DNA from 2 places in the Ruminiclostridium josui JCM 17888 genome. Region 2 is predicted to be linked to the other one. Evidence: predicted binding sites of a transcription regulator. Region 2 holds the regulator's gene; the other holds the start of a gene.
What was found. The regulator LexA, encoded in region 2, represses DNA repair genes until DNA is damaged. The targets are predictions, from matches to a motif close to CNAACANNTGTTNG.
Positions count from the first base shown of each region.

Region 1: the regulator LexA is predicted to act here: its motif matches at 2,665-2,678, upstream of K412_RS0100720 (DNA polymerase Y family protein).

Region 1 covers NZ_JAGE01000001.1:148,561-157,075, forward strand. Annotated here, with positions in the region: gene K412_RS0100705 (bifunctional 3,4-dihydroxy-2-butanone-4-phosphate synthase/GTP cyclohydrolase II) at 1-504, opposite strand, end outside; gene K412_RS0100710 (riboflavin synthase) at 530-1,174, opposite strand; gene ribD (bifunctional diaminohydroxyphosphoribosylaminopyrimidine deaminase/5-amino-6-(5-phosphoribosylamino)uracil reductase RibD) at 1,194-2,297, opposite strand; FMN riboswitch at 2,381-2,506, opposite strand; gene K412_RS0100720 (DNA polymerase Y family protein) at 2,694-3,935, shown strand; gene K412_RS0100725 (hypothetical protein) at 3,945-4,178, shown strand; gene K412_RS0100730 (hypothetical protein) at 4,182-4,469, opposite strand; gene K412_RS0100735 (SOS response-associated peptidase) at 4,604-5,224, shown strand; gene K412_RS0100740 (hypothetical protein) at 5,533-6,486, opposite strand; gene K412_RS0100745 (dockerin type I domain-containing protein) at 6,747-7,658, opposite strand; gene K412_RS0100750 (hypothetical protein) at 7,985-8,515, shown strand, end outside.
Region 2 covers NZ_JAGE01000002.1:293,719-302,233, reverse strand. Annotated here, with positions in the region: gene K412_RS0117995 (proton-conducting transporter transmembrane domain-containing protein) at 1-569, opposite strand, end outside; gene yneA (cell division suppressor protein YneA) at 695-985, opposite strand; gene lexA (transcriptional repressor LexA) at 1,192-1,839, shown strand; gene hfq (RNA chaperone Hfq) at 1,934-2,176, opposite strand; gene miaA (tRNA (adenosine(37)-N6)-dimethylallyltransferase MiaA) at 2,327-3,253, opposite strand; gene mutL (DNA mismatch repair endonuclease MutL) at 3,265-5,262, opposite strand; gene mutS (DNA mismatch repair protein MutS) at 5,288-7,909, opposite strand; gene K412_RS0117960 (YlbF/YmcA family competence regulator) at 7,995-8,381, opposite strand; gene miaB (tRNA (N6-isopentenyl adenosine(37)-C2)-methylthiotransferase MiaB) at 8,410-8,515, opposite strand, start outside.

The DNA of each region.
Region 1 (8,515 bases), on a different contig from region 2:
GTCATCATTCATTATTTCACATATTACACCCGCCGGGTGCAATCCTGCCATTCTAGCCAAATCAACTGCAGCTTCGGTATGTCCGGCACGTTTTAGAACTCCTCCGTCTCGTGCCGTAAGAGGAAATACATGTCCCGGCTTTTTGAAATCTCCCGGACGTGCATTCTTATTTGTAAGTTCAACTATTGTATGTGCTCTTTCAAAGGCCGAGATTCCTGTTGTTGAATCCTTGTGGTCTACAGTTACCGTAAATGCCGTACCAAGGCGTTCCTCATTGTGACTTACCATGGGAAAAAGCTCCAACTCTTGTGCTCTGTCTTCTGTCAGTGGAACGCATATCATTCCCTTGCCATAGGTAGCCATGAAATTTATACTTTCAGGGGTAGCCTTTTCTGCTGCCATAATAAGATCTCCCTCATTTTCCCTGTCTTCATCATCTACCACTACAATTATTTTGCCTTGGCGGATATCCTCAATTGCTTCTTCTATAGTACTAAAATTCATGAAGTTCACTCCTTTTTATTTTATATTACATAAACCCGTGTTCTCTAAGAAATTCAGCTGATAAATGCTCTGACTCCAAGATTTCACCTTTTAACATCTTTTCTACGTACTTCCCTATAATGTCACATTCTATATTTACTTCATCACCTATACTTTTAGAGCCAAGTATGGTGAATCCTCGTGTCAAAGGTATGAGAGAAACCGTAAAGGTATTTGAAGTCACCTCCGCAATGGTAAGACTTGTACCGTCCAAAGCCACAGAACCTTTTTGAACAATATATTTCATAATCTGTTTGGGTGCAGTAATGGTAATAAGAACTGCGTTATCCTCTTTTTTTAATCCGGTAATAGTCCCTGTTCCGTCTATATGACCGCTTACTATATGGCCTCCCAGTCTGTCAGCAAGTCTTAATGCTCTCTCCAAGTTTACTTTTCTTCCGGGTTTTAGCTTTTCAAGTCCTGTTTTTCGCATGGTTTCCGGCATTACATCCGCCGCAAACCATTTTTCTCCTAATTCAGTAACAGTAAGGCATATACCGTTTACAGCTATGCTGTCCCCTTTAACAGTGCCTTCAATTACAGTGGCACATTCTATGAAAAGTTTTATTGAGCTGCTGCCATATACAATGTTTTTTACACTTCCCATTTCCTCAACAATTCCAGTAAACACCCTTTCACCTCCCAAATCCTTATTTGTCTGCAATATATCCCTCAATAAGTACATCTCTGTCAAAACTTTCAACTCTAACATTCGACAGTGCTATTGCATCCTTCATTTTTTCTATTCCATTTCCCCCTACAGGCGTTACAGCCGAACTACCGCCTATTATTTTAGGTGAAATGAAGGTCATTACCTTATTCACTATGCCTGCCTCAAGTGCCGAAAAGTTAAGGGTACCTCCTCCTTCCAAAAGGACACTGTCAATTTCAAGCTTGTATAATTCTTCCATAAGCTCCTTGAGATTTACCTTTCCATTTTTTATATCCGTTTTTATTATTCTAACGCCTCGGGATAAAAGCTGGTTTTCCTTGTCTTTATTGATTTTATCTGTTGTTGCAAGTATAAGTCCTGCCTTAGAATCACAATTAATAACTCTACTGTCCATTGGAATCCTTCCGCTGCTGTCCACTACAATACGTACAGGATCAATGCCTTCTCCCAAGGTTGGTCTTGATGTCAATGCAGGATTGTCATTTATTACTGTGTTTACCCCTACCATAATTGACGATACTCTATTGCGTATAGTATGGACATACTCCCTTGATGATTCACCGCTTATCCATTTGGAATCTCCTGTAACCGATGCAATTTTGCCGTCCAATGTCATTGCCGTTTTCATAATTACAAATGGAAGCCTTTTAGTTATATAGTGTATAAAAATTTCATTCAGCCTTTTTGCCTCTTCCTCAAGGACTCCTACTATGACATTAATATTGGCATCTTTTAGTATTTGTATGCCCTTACCTGACACCTTTGGGTTTGGGTCCACCATTGAGACAACTACTTCTTTTATTCCAGACTCAACAATTGCTTTTGCACACGGAGGTGTTCTTCCATAATGTGAGCAAGGCTCAAGATTTACATAAAGAGTAGCTTCTGAAATATCCGCTGTAGCATTTTTAAAAGCACTAACTTCAGCATGGGCACAACCCAAGGCTTCATGGAAGCCCTCGGATATTATTTTCCCATCTTTTACTATAACTGCTCCCACCAATGGATTTGGGTTTGTTCTCCCCCACCCTCCTTTTGCAATTTCCAATGCTCTTTTCATATAGAACTCATGTATATTCATTTTTGTTCTCCTTGCTTTTATTTCCTTAAAATTTAAAAATCCCCAGAGGAAGACAACCCCTGGGGACAAAATAGCAAAATTAAATACACTATCTTTCATCCAGACTGTACTGTCGGCTCCGGAGTTTGACCGGATCTGCTTTCGCTCGCGGGCTTATAGCTTGTGCTATCTACCGCCGGTAAGGATTTTCACCTATCCCTGAAGTGTCATTATCATTATTAACATATTTTATTAAAGTAAACTATAGCAGTATTGGATATATTAGTCAAGCTATAGTTTTATTACCAAAACACAGAACACACAAATATTAGTATTACAAAATTTTACCTCTTTACAAGAACGTTTGTTCGGATTTATAATATTATTACGAACAAATGTTCTGACTGGAGTGACTTTATGGATAGAGTAATTTTACACTGTGACCTCAATAATTTTTACGCTTCTGTTGAATGTCTGTACAATCCACAGTATAGGGATTGTCCTTTAGCCGTGTGTGGAAGTCAGGATTTGCGTCACGGTATTGTCCTGGCTAAAAACTATATTGCAAAAAAGTTTGGTATAAAAACAGGCGAGGCTATCTGGCAGGCAAAGCAAAAGTGTCCAAACCTTGTAGTAATTAATCCAAATTATGCTTTATATCTGAGGTTTTCAAAGGAAGCCAGAGAAATTTACTCGAGATATTCCAATCTTGTTGAAAGTTTCGGTATAGATGAGTGCTGGATTGACGTTTCTGAAAGCACAAATCTTTTCGGGAACGGAGAAAAAATTGCAAATGAAATACGTGAACTAATTAAAACAGAACTTGGCATTACTGCTTCAATAGGAGTCAGCTTCAATAAGATATTTGCAAAGCTTGGGTCTGATTTACAAAAGCCCGATGCTACTACTGTTATTAATCAAAATAATTTCAAAGAAAAGGTTTGGAATTTAGACGTTGGAGAATTGCTTTATGTAGGCAGGTCAACACGAAGAAAGCTTATCCGGGTCGGTATAATGACTATCGGAGATCTTGCAAAAACACCTCTTTCTTTTATTAAAAGTTATCTTGGAAAATGGGGCGAAACTATCTGGAGTTTTGCTAATGGCATGGACTATTCCGAAGTAACTGCAACAGATTATCATGAAACTATAAAGGGCATAGGAAACAGCATGACAACCGCTAGAGATCTTGTAAACACAGAGGATGTGAAAGTTACTTTTACTGTATTAGCTGAAAGTGTTGCACATAGGCTTAGAAAACATAATTTAAAGGGTTCTACAATACAGATTTATATTCGTGATAACCAGCTTGCATCAATTGAACGACAAGGAAGGCTTCCGGCCCCCAGCTATATATCCGGTGAAATTTCACGTAAAGCTATGGATATTTTTAATACAAATTGGGGTTGGCACAGACCTATACGCTCTCTTGGTGTACGTGCAACTGATTTAGTTACTGCGGACACTCATACCCAGCTTTTCCTTTTTGAGGATTATAATAAACGTCCGCGATTAGAGAATCTGGAATTCAGTATTGATGCAATTCGTAAAAGATTTGGGCATTACTCTGTTCAAAAGGCAATTTTACTTAAAGATAGTGCCCTTAATGCCAACCCTGTTGAAGACAACATTATTCATCCTGTTTCATTTTTTAGATAAGGTGATGTTATGAAAAAGGTTTTTGTTCAATTAAATGCAACATTTTCCCCAAATGGTGAGCTGATACCTGTTTCCTTTGTCTGGGAAGATGGAGTAAAGTATATAATAGACAAGGTATATGACCATAAAAAAGCGGCAAGCTTAAAGGTAGGTGGCCAAGGTATCCGCTACCGTTGTAGGGTCATGGGAAAAGAAATATTTATTTTTTTCGAAGAAGGCCGGTGGTTTATAGAGGGCAAGTAACTCTTATGCTACATCACTATTGCTGGTAAATACAACTTTATCTGATTCCGTTCCCGAAGCAGTTAGTGTACCATTTACAACAATCTCACTTCCTTTGGTAAACTTCACAATTACTCCTTGGTCAATCTGAAGTTTTACGCCTGGCTGAATAATTATACCTCCATCAACTACGTAAGTATAGTCGTTAGTCCATGTAGTATTCTTAGAAATGTATCCACTAACATATATAGTATCTTCTGCTGAGGTATCATATGTTTCAGCGTATACTATATTTTTTAACCCTGTTACCATTAAAATTATTAATACTAAAAAAATAGTTTATTCGATCTTTTCATTTTTTTACCCCCATTTATTGTTTTACATTGATAGAGTAAAATATATAATAGACAAGGCAGGCCACCAAGTAAATTTGAGGAGCAAAAATTATGTGTGGAAGATACGCTATTTTTACAGAAGAAGAAAATCAGGAACTTAGGAATATAGTTAATGATATTAATGAAAAACTTAAAGGAAAAGCCACAGCAATGAAAACAGGTGAGATTTTTCCCACTGATACTGTCCCAGTTATAACTGATATTTCTTCTGACGGTAAAAAAACAACTGATTTGTTTAAGTGGGGATTCCCCCATTTCAAACAGTCCAGCGGTGTTATTATAAACGCAAGAAGTGAAACTGTTCACGAAAAACCCACTTTCAGAAAGCTTTTGATATCAAGAAGATGTATTATCCCCGCAAGTGGTTTTTATGAATGGAGAAAAGTCAACAGTAAAAAAGAGAAGTATTTTATTAGCTCTGCAACAAGTAATGTAATATATATGGCCGGACTGTACAACAGTTTCATTGATAACACTGGAGCTGTAGATAACAGATTTGTTATCCTGACTACTGATGCAAACCAGCAAATGTCATATATACACAACAGGATGCCTGTAATTTTGAGACCGGAGGATTCTTTTGTCTGGCTTGATTGCAATAGTAACTATTTAATGGTTTCAAAGTTTTTTAAACCTTATGCCGGGGATATTTTGCTAAGCCAAAATGGGTGATTTTACCGAATAATATCTTAAAACTTAACATTCCAATAAATAGTAAAGCCATTAAAATTAGTTTTGCCATGCTTGAAATACAAAAGTAGTATTCTACAAAACTTATAGATTTGTCCTGAAAAAGATTTTTATACCACTTTTGTGTAATTTCTGCATCAGGCTTAGTTTTGAATTCTTCATTACAACTTCCATTAAACAAATAATTAATAGTATTCTTTTCAATAGAATTCAACCTCTATAAACCAATTAATTTTCCTAATTTAGACTTATCATACAGTTATTAGTAGTAGTGTGGCAATAAATATTATTTATTTCAAGGGAACGTCCAACCTACAAAAGTTTTTTAGAAAAATAATTTTATCTATGGCAACTCTGGCTTTCCACCAATTTTCACTTATAGCGAATTCCTTCGGATATTTCTCATTGTTTTCAAACCAACTCCATGTAATATTCCAAACACCATTTTGAGGCCTTGTATCAATTAAGTAATCAAGCTCTTTTGCTATAATATCCTGATTATCCTTATAAAAGATACTTTCAGGAGAATTTATATAATCAGAAGGTCTTTTATTGTAATAAATCCATTTGGATGTATCTCTTTCTATAAAATTATATACTAGTTTTTTTACTTTTTCTGTAAGTGATTTATGGTCAAAATTCAGTGCCAACCCTGTTTTATCCAAAGCGTCAAGTAACACGCAGTAACCTCTAACTCCCATTTCTCCATGATTGTCCGCTGTGCTGATTTTATTGATTATAACATCGGAAATCCTTTGAGCCTTATTGAATATTTCAGAATCCTTGTCCGCATTCAATAATATAAAGCTAACAATTTCTGCGGTTAGTCCAATACTTTCAAAAGCGTTGGCTTCCATATTGTATGTCCACCAAGGCGCATGAGCATAGTCATCATTAGAAGGAATATTAAAATACCATCCGTTTTCAGAACAATAGACATTGCTTCCCAGGAATTTAAATATTCCTTGTATTAAAGGATGCTGCTTATCATTAAAACCAATTTCTTTTAAAATGTTTATTGCCTTTAATGTTGTATAAGGCGATGAATTGGGATTCCAGCTATCTGCTTCAAGAACATGGCCAAATCCACCGTCGTCATTCTGATAAAATTCTAAAACAGAAAGCACTGCCTCTTTACTGCCATTTTCAAAATAATACTGCCAAATTGCTAATTCTAAGGGTCTCGCATTACGATACATCCACGATTCAATCTCTTTGTAATCTTTTAATGTAAGTTTTTTCATAATATCACCTCTTAAATATTTAAAACAAGTATTTTAAGAATAGACACCGCCATACGCCATTCATATACCGAAATATTGGCTGTACATTTAGACTTATAATCCTTGTATATCTATAGATAAATTATTAAATTAAGCAAATTCCTTTAGGATGTTAATCATATTATTACTTGTATAATATCAAAAGTCTATGACAAAAACCAAGGGTCTCAGCTATTTGATGAATCCCTTGGTTTTTACGACAGATGTTTATACCAGAATTTTTATTTGTAAGGTAAATTTTTTACGATACCCAACAGGTACTGCTTCATAATAGCAAAATCAATTGAATCTATGGTGTTATCAAGATTAAGATCCAAAACTTCATTGTATGCATGTGTAGGATTCATCAAGTGCATCTTTAAAGCTGAGAAATCCAAGGCATCAATGCTTCCATCATTGTTATAATCTCCATATTTTATTGTAGGAGTACTAGTACCGAAAAAGTTAACTTTTTGCATTTCTGCCCACATAGCTTTTGCTGTTGCCACGCTTCCTGCTGTAGTAGGATGTATACCGTCAGGTAGTGTATACTCTGATAAATGTCCGTCCCATGCTGGCCTTATATCAAAGAAATATGTTTCCGGCTTTTCTGTTGTATTAGCTATTGTAGATTGCATTATAGGTCTTAATGCATCCAATTTTGCTTTTAAACCGTTGAGATCTCCGTTTGGATTAGGATAGAACAAATAAAATACTTTAACAACGCCATCAGCTTTCATTTTTTTCAATAGATTAGTAACTGCATCTGTAGCATTCTTAATAAAAGGAGTGTTTTCATTATATGGTGCAGGAGTCCAACCTTGTAGACAATCGTTTCCACCACCATCCATTATTACATACTTAACTTTACCGGAATTAATACCATTTGTGTACTGAGAAGGTATGCCATTATTCGCCAATGTAGACCCAGATACTGTATAGTCTCTAAACCTATCATTTGCACCTAAAACACCAGCATTTCTAGCTTCATTTTCTAAAGCTCTGACAATTTCACCAGACAATGCGAAATATGAATCACCAATAACCATTACGTCACTTCCCTTGATTTGAGGGGCAGCAGCAAAAATAGTTGCAGGTGCAAAGCTTGCCATAATAACAACCACGATGATAGAAAATAAAAGTAGTTTTTTCATGATTTTAACCTCCAAAAGATTAATTTAATGTATGAACTCACTTTTGATTATAAAATTTTGATATGAGGCTGCAGCAAAGAAATAATCTATTTTTATAATTTCATCGAATGCATTCAGTGAATTTCATTTATATTACATTATATTACATATTAGCGGTTAAAGAAAGGAAATGTTGTAAAAAGATACAAATTAATGAAAATAGATAGAGATTCAAAATTCGCAATAGCTAATATTTAAGGTCGAAATATACTGTTGGAAATATTTGACAATAAGTTTAAAAAATCATATACTTTGCTTGATACTTATTATTATAGGAGGTACTTCAAATGACTAAAAGAAAAATGAAACTCAGAACTCTAGGGATATTGATAGTAATACTTAATTTGCTATTCTGCAATGTATTTGCTTCTACTGGCAGTTTTGAGCAGTCAGATGTTCAAAATGATTCTATTAAGAATTTAAGTATTGAAAGCCAGCCTATTTTAAAAAATCTTGATTTAAATAAACTTCGCAGTGAAATTAGTAAATCCAACAGTGACTTGAAATCAAAGCAAAATAATAAAATGGGAAATTCAAATTCTTTAGTATCAGCGAACGCATATACTCCTTTTATTAATTTTCTAGATCAACAATTTTCCAACATGCCAAATACACCAGGAAATGCTAGTGTAGCTGATACTTTCAACAAAATAAAACAAAGTAACCCTACTATAAGTTATTCAAGTAATTATGCAATAGATTCAGTATACCTTTTAAGTACAACAATCAATGGCATAAGACAGGATTTTTATGCAATGGAAATAGTATATCCTGTTAGTTTTTATCCGGGAAGCCCTGTAGTTGAGGATCACGGCTTA
Region 2 (8,515 bases):
ACAAAAGCTGCTGTAATGCAAGCAGTTCCAGTATAAGTCATTATAATGTATATTCTGCCGGCTTTCTGAACCTCCTCTTTTCCATGCTCGAATATAACGAGAAAAAAAGAAATAAGAGACATCAGTTCCCAAAAAACTAAGAAAAGCAGCAGGTTGCTGCTTGAAACCAAAAGAACCATTGAGACAATAAACAAGTTGTACAAACAACCGAAAATAGATATATTTTTTTTTGAAATATAGTGGGACATATATGTATATGAGAATAACGAAACAATAATTGCTACTATTGAAATAATCAATATAAAAAAAGCTGATAGATTATCAATATTAAACTTTACAGTGAAAAAAGGAATATTGGTATTAAAATTTAAATTTATTGATATGTCTCTGGAATATACCAATTTGTAAATCATTAAGAATGTAAGTAAGCTGCTTGCTAAAAGTGCAAAGGTATTTGACAATCTGTTTGACCACTTTGGACTTGCAAATGAAGCTAGAGATGTCAATGCTCCGATTACATACAAGATTACACATACTATAAAGAAAACTGCTATTTGATTTGACATCATGAGTCAAAAACCTCCAAAGAACTCCTTATTGTAAGACTTAAATAAATACAGGTTATATAATACTACCATGAATTTTAAATGTCAAATAAGCACGAGTCTTTGTTAGTAAATGATATGATTTATATTTATTTGTCGACGGGTACCAATAGAGATACGTTCTCTCTTAAATCACTTGAATCCATATTATTTATCTTTTTTATTAAATATATCTTCTTTCTTATATCAGTTTTTCCACCGTACTTCGAAGCTATAGACCATAAGGAATCCCCTTTTCCTACTGTAACCGTAATGTACTGCTTATCAGAAAAACCTGCCACTGTAACTGTATAAACCAGGGTAAAAGTTATAAATAGAATAAAAAACAAAAAACTTAAAAATCTCTTTTTATTTTTTAAAACATATTTTTTTCTAGTCATATTAACCCTCCTTGCAACAAACATACGTTCTTTATACTTATATTTTAAGGAACATGTGTTCTTTTGTCAATAGGTTTTGGAAAAACATCCGAACATTAGTTTGATTTCCTGTTTTGTATGTGTTATACTATAGCAGTAATAACTGCTTTTTGGGGGTTAAGACTTTTATTACATAAAATTATGAGCATATGCTCAAGGAGGTCTTTATGGCAAAGAAGAATTCTAACAAGCAACAGGAAATTCTTGATTATGTTTATAAATGTGTTCATGAAAACGGTTACCCGCCTTCTGTAAGGGAAATATGTTCAGCGGTAGGTTTTAAGTCTACTTCTACTGTACATTCCTACCTTCAAAAACTTATTGATAGCGGACTTCTTCAAAAGGATCCTACTAAACCGAGAGCAATCAAAATTTTAAATAAAACAAACCAGGTTAAGGAAAGCCGTACTAATAAAGATGGGTATTATACAACCCGTGAAATGGTGGATGTTCCAGTTGTGGGAAAAGTTACAGCAGGCCAGCCTATTCTCGCCGTTGAAAACATTACTGATACATTTCCTCTTCCTGTAGATTTCGTACAAAACAGCGATGCATTTATGCTCAGAATTCAAGGTGATAGTATGGTAGAAGCAGGAATACTTGACAAGGACTTTGTACTGGTAAGACAGCAGTCTTCTGCCAATAATGGCGATATTGTTGTAGCCTTGATTGGTGATGAGGCTACATGTAAAACCTTTTATCGTGAAAAAGACCATGTTAGGCTTCAGCCACAGAACAGCAGTATGGAACCAATCATTGTAAAAGATAATTTATCAATTCTAGGAAAAGTAATTGGTGTATTTAGGCGTATGTAGTTCTAACACCTTACATATTAAATAAAAAACGCAAAAGGACAATTTTTATGCTCCTCTTGCGTTTTATTATTTACATATATATAAATATGTAGTATTATTCTTTTCCCTGCTCATTAAAAATAAGATTCACCGATTTCATTGGACTTATGGTAGAAATCGCATGCTTGTATACCAACTGCTGTTTTCCGTCACTGTCAAGAACCACAGTGAAATTATCAAATCCCTTGACCATCCCCTTTAATTGAAACCCATTTGTAAGATAGATAGTAACAGCAATGTGTTCCTTTCTTACTTGATTCAAGAAAATGTCCTGCAAATTGATAGTATTCTTTACCAAAGTATTCACTCCTTTGTTATATATATATTTATCCATAAGCTATCCCCACAAAATCGGGCTTAACTTAATTTTGATATACTAAAACCACTCTTTATTATTTTACTAGATAATACCATTTCATGCAACAAGAATATAGTTTTACCAAGGTTTTTAGCCATTTACGTATTCATAAACCTCATTTATTACATTTATATTATTTCCAGAATCATCTATAATAAACCACTTAATTCCATTAATTCTCTTAAACCATGTAATTTGTCTTTTAGCATATCTTCTGGTTCCCTGTTTTATATTTTCGATTGCCTGTTCAAGTGTTATATTATTTTTCAAAAATTCAAGTATCTCTTTATATCCGATACCCTGCATAGAAATTATACTATCAGCATAACCAAGGTCTACAAGCTGTTTTACTTCATCTACAAGGCCATTTTGTATCATAATGTCCACTCTCTTATTTATTCGTTCATATAAAACCTGCCTGTCCATATTTAAACCAACAAGAACAAATTGGTATCTGGGCGGTATACTCCTTGATACCTTATTATGATAAGATATTGGTTTTTGTGTCTGATAATATACTTCCAATGCTCTTATTACTCTTTTTATATTATTAGGATGAATATTTAGAGCTGAATCCGGGTCAACTTCCTGTAGCTTTTTATGGAGAAACTCAGGCCCTAATTCCTCTGCTTCTTTTTTTAAAGTTTCTCGGAGTTCCCAGTCGCTTTCACTTTCACTAAAATTGATATTGTTTATCAAAGAACTGATATAAAGTCCTGTGCCCCCTGCTACAATTGGCTGTTTACCTTTTTCAATAATGGTATCTATATATTTTTCAGCCAAATCCTTGAACCTTACAACATTAAAGTCTTCATTGGGAAATACTTCATCAATAAGGTAATGTTTTATGCCCTGCATTTCTTCCTTTGTTGGTTTTGCAGTCCCAATGTCCATATATTTATAAATCTGCATGGAATCAGCAGAAATAATTTCTCCATTCATTCTTTTTGCAAGCTCAATAGATAAATTTGTTTTTCCTGATGCAGTAGGACCAACTATAACTATAACTCGGTTCATATGTCCCCTTTCTAAACAATTCTTTTAAACATTTTTTCTATTTCATATTTTGTCAGGCGTATTACGGTAGGACGTCCGTGAGGACAAGTATACCGTCTTCCTGTGTTTGAGAGTTCAGTCAACAGCTGATGAACTTCCTTTTCATCAAGTTTTTTATTTGCCTTTATAGCAGCCTTGCACGCAATAGTATGAATTATCTCATCAGCTAAAGGTGTGCTGACAGGTTTTATTGATTCCTGAAGCTTTTGTGTTAGCTCAATAAATATATCTCTTGGAGAGCAGTCTCCTACCATATACGGAATTCCTCTAATAATAATGGAATTGTTTCCAAAATCCTCAAAATCAAACCCGATACGTGTCAATAATTCCTCTTTGGATTTTATTGCATCCAGTTCAAAAGGCTGAAGTTGAAGGACTACTGGTTCCAGTAACAGTTGAGTTGTATTTTCTTGAGAATCAAATTTTTCTCTGAGCTTTTCATATATTATTCGCTCATGTGCTGCATGCTGATCTACCATTACCAGCTCATCATTACTCTGTAAAATAATATATGTAGAAAAGGCCTGGCCTATATATTTCATGTCGGCAAGTTCAGGATGGACCTTTTCTGTATTTGCTTCCCGATTGTCCTCATTTAAATCTTCTTCAACATCTTTTGAATAATCAGCTTCTTTAATTACATTGAAATTATTATCTGTTTTAATAGTATTTTCCTGTTTTACTTCGTTTGACACAGTCTGTGGCAGATTTACATTATAATCTTCAGACTTTGTAAAGGTAAAAGAGGACATATCTGTCTGGGGCTTTTCCGTAAATGTACTTACTTTGTGTACATCACACTTTGCCAATGGCTCCAGGGCTTTTGTAAATAGCCGTATCTCCTCCGCTTTTTTATTGTCATTCTGTTTTTTGCTTATTTCTATTTCTTTTTGAACATATTCATTTTTAGGTTGGGAATTACCTGTAAACTTAAACAGCTCTCTATCTTTAATAGGAACTTCTACAGGATTAAACAAGCTTCCACCTGTAGTAATGGCATTTGAAACAGCCATATATATGGTTCTGGACAAATAGCTTTCATCGGCAAACCGCACCTCGGTTTTCGCAGGATGTACGTTAGCATCTACCAATATAGGATTAATATCAATATTCAATACGAAAAAAGGAAACCTGTTTTTCATAAGTATGCTTGAAAAGGCTTGTTCAACTGAATACGATACCAATCTGCTTTTTACATATCTTTTATTTATATAAAGAGATTGATAGTTTCTGTTGGACCTGGCAGCTTCAGGTTTACCTACATATCCGCTTATCTTTATTTTTTCATCTGCATACTCGACTGCAACAAGATCTTTTATTATTTCTTTTCCGTATATACTGTAAATTACACTTTTTAAGTCATTATTTCCCGGGGTATGAATCAATGTTGTTTTTCCGTTTGTCAGTTTAAAAGAAATATCCGGATTACCCAAAGCTATTCTCGCTATTGTATCAGAAATATAGCCCGCTTCTGTAGAATCCTTCTTTAAAAACTTGTAACGTGCCGGGGTATTATAAAATAAATCCTTAATAATAAAGGTTGTGCCAACAGGACATCCTGTCTGCCTTACATCTTTAAAAACTCCTCCCTTTATGTGTACATACATTCCATACGGGCTTTCTGCTGTCTTTGTCATAAGTTCAACAGATGAAACCGCCGCTATACTTGCCAGAGCTTCCCCTCTGAAACCCATTGTTATAACAGAATCAAGATCTTCTGCCCTTTTAATTTTACTTGTAGCATGACGCTCAAATGCAATTTCTACATCGTCTTCATCCATGCCACTTCCGTTATCGGTAATTTTTATATAGGATATACCGCCATTTTTTATATCTACTGAGATGCTAGTTGCACCGGCATCAATAGAGTTTTCCACTAGTTCCTTTACAACGGAAGCCGGCTTTTCGACAACTTCTCCGGCGGCTATTTTATTTGAAGTATTTTCATCCAGTACAATTATGCGTCCCATAGTTCACCCCACATCATATCAACAACTATTCCCGGCTGTTCATTTTCCTTTGAAGCTCATATAATATATTCATTGCATCAATTGGAGTAAGCCTTGATATATCAATTTTTCTTATTTCTTCAAGTATTTCTGCATCAGCAGATGCTTTTGCAGCTTGTGCAAATAAATCCAACTGTCCGTCAACCTGTTTCTTTAATCTTCGTACTTTTCCATTTCTGTTTATATCAGCATCATCCAAGTTTGCCAGTATTTCTTTTGCTCTGTCAATAACAGTCTGAGGTACTCCAGCAAGCTTTGCTACCTGTATACCATAGCTTCCGTCAGCACCGCCTCGAATTATTTTTCTTAAGAATATTACATCGTCTCCCTTTTCCTTAACGGTTATGCAATAGTTCTTTATACCGGGCAGCTTTCCTTCTAGCTCGGTTAATTCATGGTAATGAGTCGCGAAAAGTGTTCTGCAGCCAAGCTGCTCCTTGCTCACAATATACTCAATCACTGCCCATGCAATACTTAATCCGTCAAAAGTGCTTGTTCCCCTGCCTATCTCATCAAGAACCAGAAGACTTCTTTTTGTTGCATTAATTAATATATTTGCTACCTCTGACATTTCTACCATAAAAGTACTTTGTCCCGATGCTAGGTCATCTGAAGCCCCTACTCTTGTAAAAATCCTGTCCACTAAACCGATTTTTGCAGAAGCTGCGGGAACAAAGCTACCTATTTGAGCCATCAAAACAATAAGGGCAGTTTGCCTCATGTACGTTGATTTACCTGCCATATTGGGGCCTGTTATTATAGCAAGCCTGTCCTCTTCCATGTCAAGGATAGTATCATTTGGAACGAACCCGCTTTTTTCAGTCATTTTTTCCACCACAGGGTGTCTTCCATCTGTGATCTCTATTTTGTCAGAAACAGAAACCTCAGGTTTACAGTACCCTTCTCTGTCAGCTACCTCTGCCAGCGAAGCCAATACGTCAATTTCTGCAAGAGCTCTTGCAGTTGACTTTATTCTTGATAACTGCTCTGCAATCTTATCCTTTATTTGTACAAACAAACTGTATTCCAGCTGTACTATCTTTTCTTCCGCTCCAAGAATATTGTCTTCAATCTCTTTGAGCTCAGGAGTTATATACCTTTCACAATTAGCAAGAGTTTGCTTTCTGATATACTCCTCTGGCACAAGGGAAAAATATGATTTAGTTACTTCAATATAATAGCCAAATACTCTGTTAAAACCTACTTTTAGATTCTTTATACCTGTTTTTTCACGTTCGGAAGCCTCCAGAGCAGCTATCCAGTCTTTACCCTGTATTGAAGCCATCCTGAGCTTATCTACTTCTGAATTATATCCGTCTTTGATTATTCCTCCTTCTTTTATTGTTATAGGAGGATCATCAATTATTGATGCTTCTATAAGATTACAAACATCTTCAAGGGAATCCAACTGCTGATAGCAATTTTTTATATACTCTGTTTCAAATCCATTAAGAAGTTCTTTTATGTAGGGTATCTGGCACATGGAATTTTTAAGTGCTATCAAATCCCTGCAATTCACACTGCCCAATATTACCTTTCCCATCAGTCTTTCAATGTCATAAACCCTTTTAAGAAGTTCTCTTACTTCTACTCTTGCCATGAACTTATTTTTAAGCTCCTCTACAGCATCGAGACGAAGAGAGATATCACCGTGATTTATTAATGGCTGTTCAATCCATTTCCGAAGTAGTCTTCCCCCCATGGAGGTCATTGTCTTATCCAGTACCCAAAGAAGTGAGCCCTTCTTTGATTTCTCTCTCATGGTTTCTGTCAGTTCTAGATTTCTTCGGGATGAGGCATCCAGAATCATGTATTCTTCAAGTGCATAGGAGTTAAAATTCTGTATGTGACTCAAATTAACCTTTTGAGTACTCTCAAGATATTTAATTAGTGCTCCTGAAGCGTTAACGGCAATGTCATATTCCTGAATATTCAGTGTCTTCCCTTCAAATTGATTTTTCAGGGTATCCATAGTATTTCCATATTCAAATGAAGAATCTTCAAAGGTCGACACATAGGTATTAAATCTTTGCTTTATTTCAGATGTAAGCGCATTGTCACCATTTAATTCACTATTTACAATAATTTCAGAAGGAAGATACTTTGCAATCTCATCCAAAAGTTTCCCTCTTGTGTTGCCCCAGGTTATTCTTGTTGCATAGAAATCACCTGTAGTTATGTCTACTGCTCCTAAACCGTAAAAATTACCGTTTTTATAAACAGACATCAGGTAATTGTTTTTTCTTTCGTCTAACATAGTAATGTCAGTAACAGTACCTGGTGTAACAACCTTTATTACATCCCTTTTAACGATTCCTTTTGCCAGTGCAGGATCTTCAACCTGCTCACATATGGCAACCTTGTAACCTTTTGACACCAATCGGGCCACATAATTATCGGCAGCGTGAAAAGGAACACCGCACATGGGTGCACGCTCCTCAAGTCCGCAATCCCTTCCGGTTAGTGTAATCTCCAGTTCCCTGGACGCCAGTTCCGCATCTGAAAAAAACATCTCATAGAAGTCTCCCAGTCGGAAAAATAAAATACAATCCTTATATTGTTCCTTTATATCCAGGTACTGCTGCATCATTGGCGTAACAGTTCCCATTTTATCCTCCATGTTATTGTACCTGATGTATAAAACCATCAGGCACATTGGTAAATTTATTATTGATTGTAATTAATTAAAAGTACTAGCCTCTGCAGCCTCCACCGCAGCTCTTGCATTTATCATCTGAACACCCTGACTCTCCAGTTATTGAAAATACTAATATATCATTTACCTTCTTCATCAAAGCTTCAAGATTCGCCTTGGCTGTCAGATAATCGAAAGTAACGGGGTATGAATTGATTTCAAGCTGCTTTGCAAGCAATTTTTCCTTTGTTTCTTCTATTGCTTGTTTTTCGGCTCCATCTTTTGTGAGCTTAACCATCTCTATCTGAAGCTGTTTGTACTCCTTCATGAGAGTTGTAGATTTATCATCAGATTTCATAGCAGCTTCTGCAGTATTATAACGCTCCATCTCTGTTGACTTGGCCAGCATTTGTCCTAATTCTCTTGCTTTTTCTATAATATCCATTTTAATTACCTCATCATTTATATATTTTTTAAGCCTGACCTTCTGCAATTTTTCCAAGCAGCGACCAAGTTTGTATTTCATCTATTTTAACTTTTACAAGTTTCCCTACAATATCAGGACTTCCCTTAAAATTA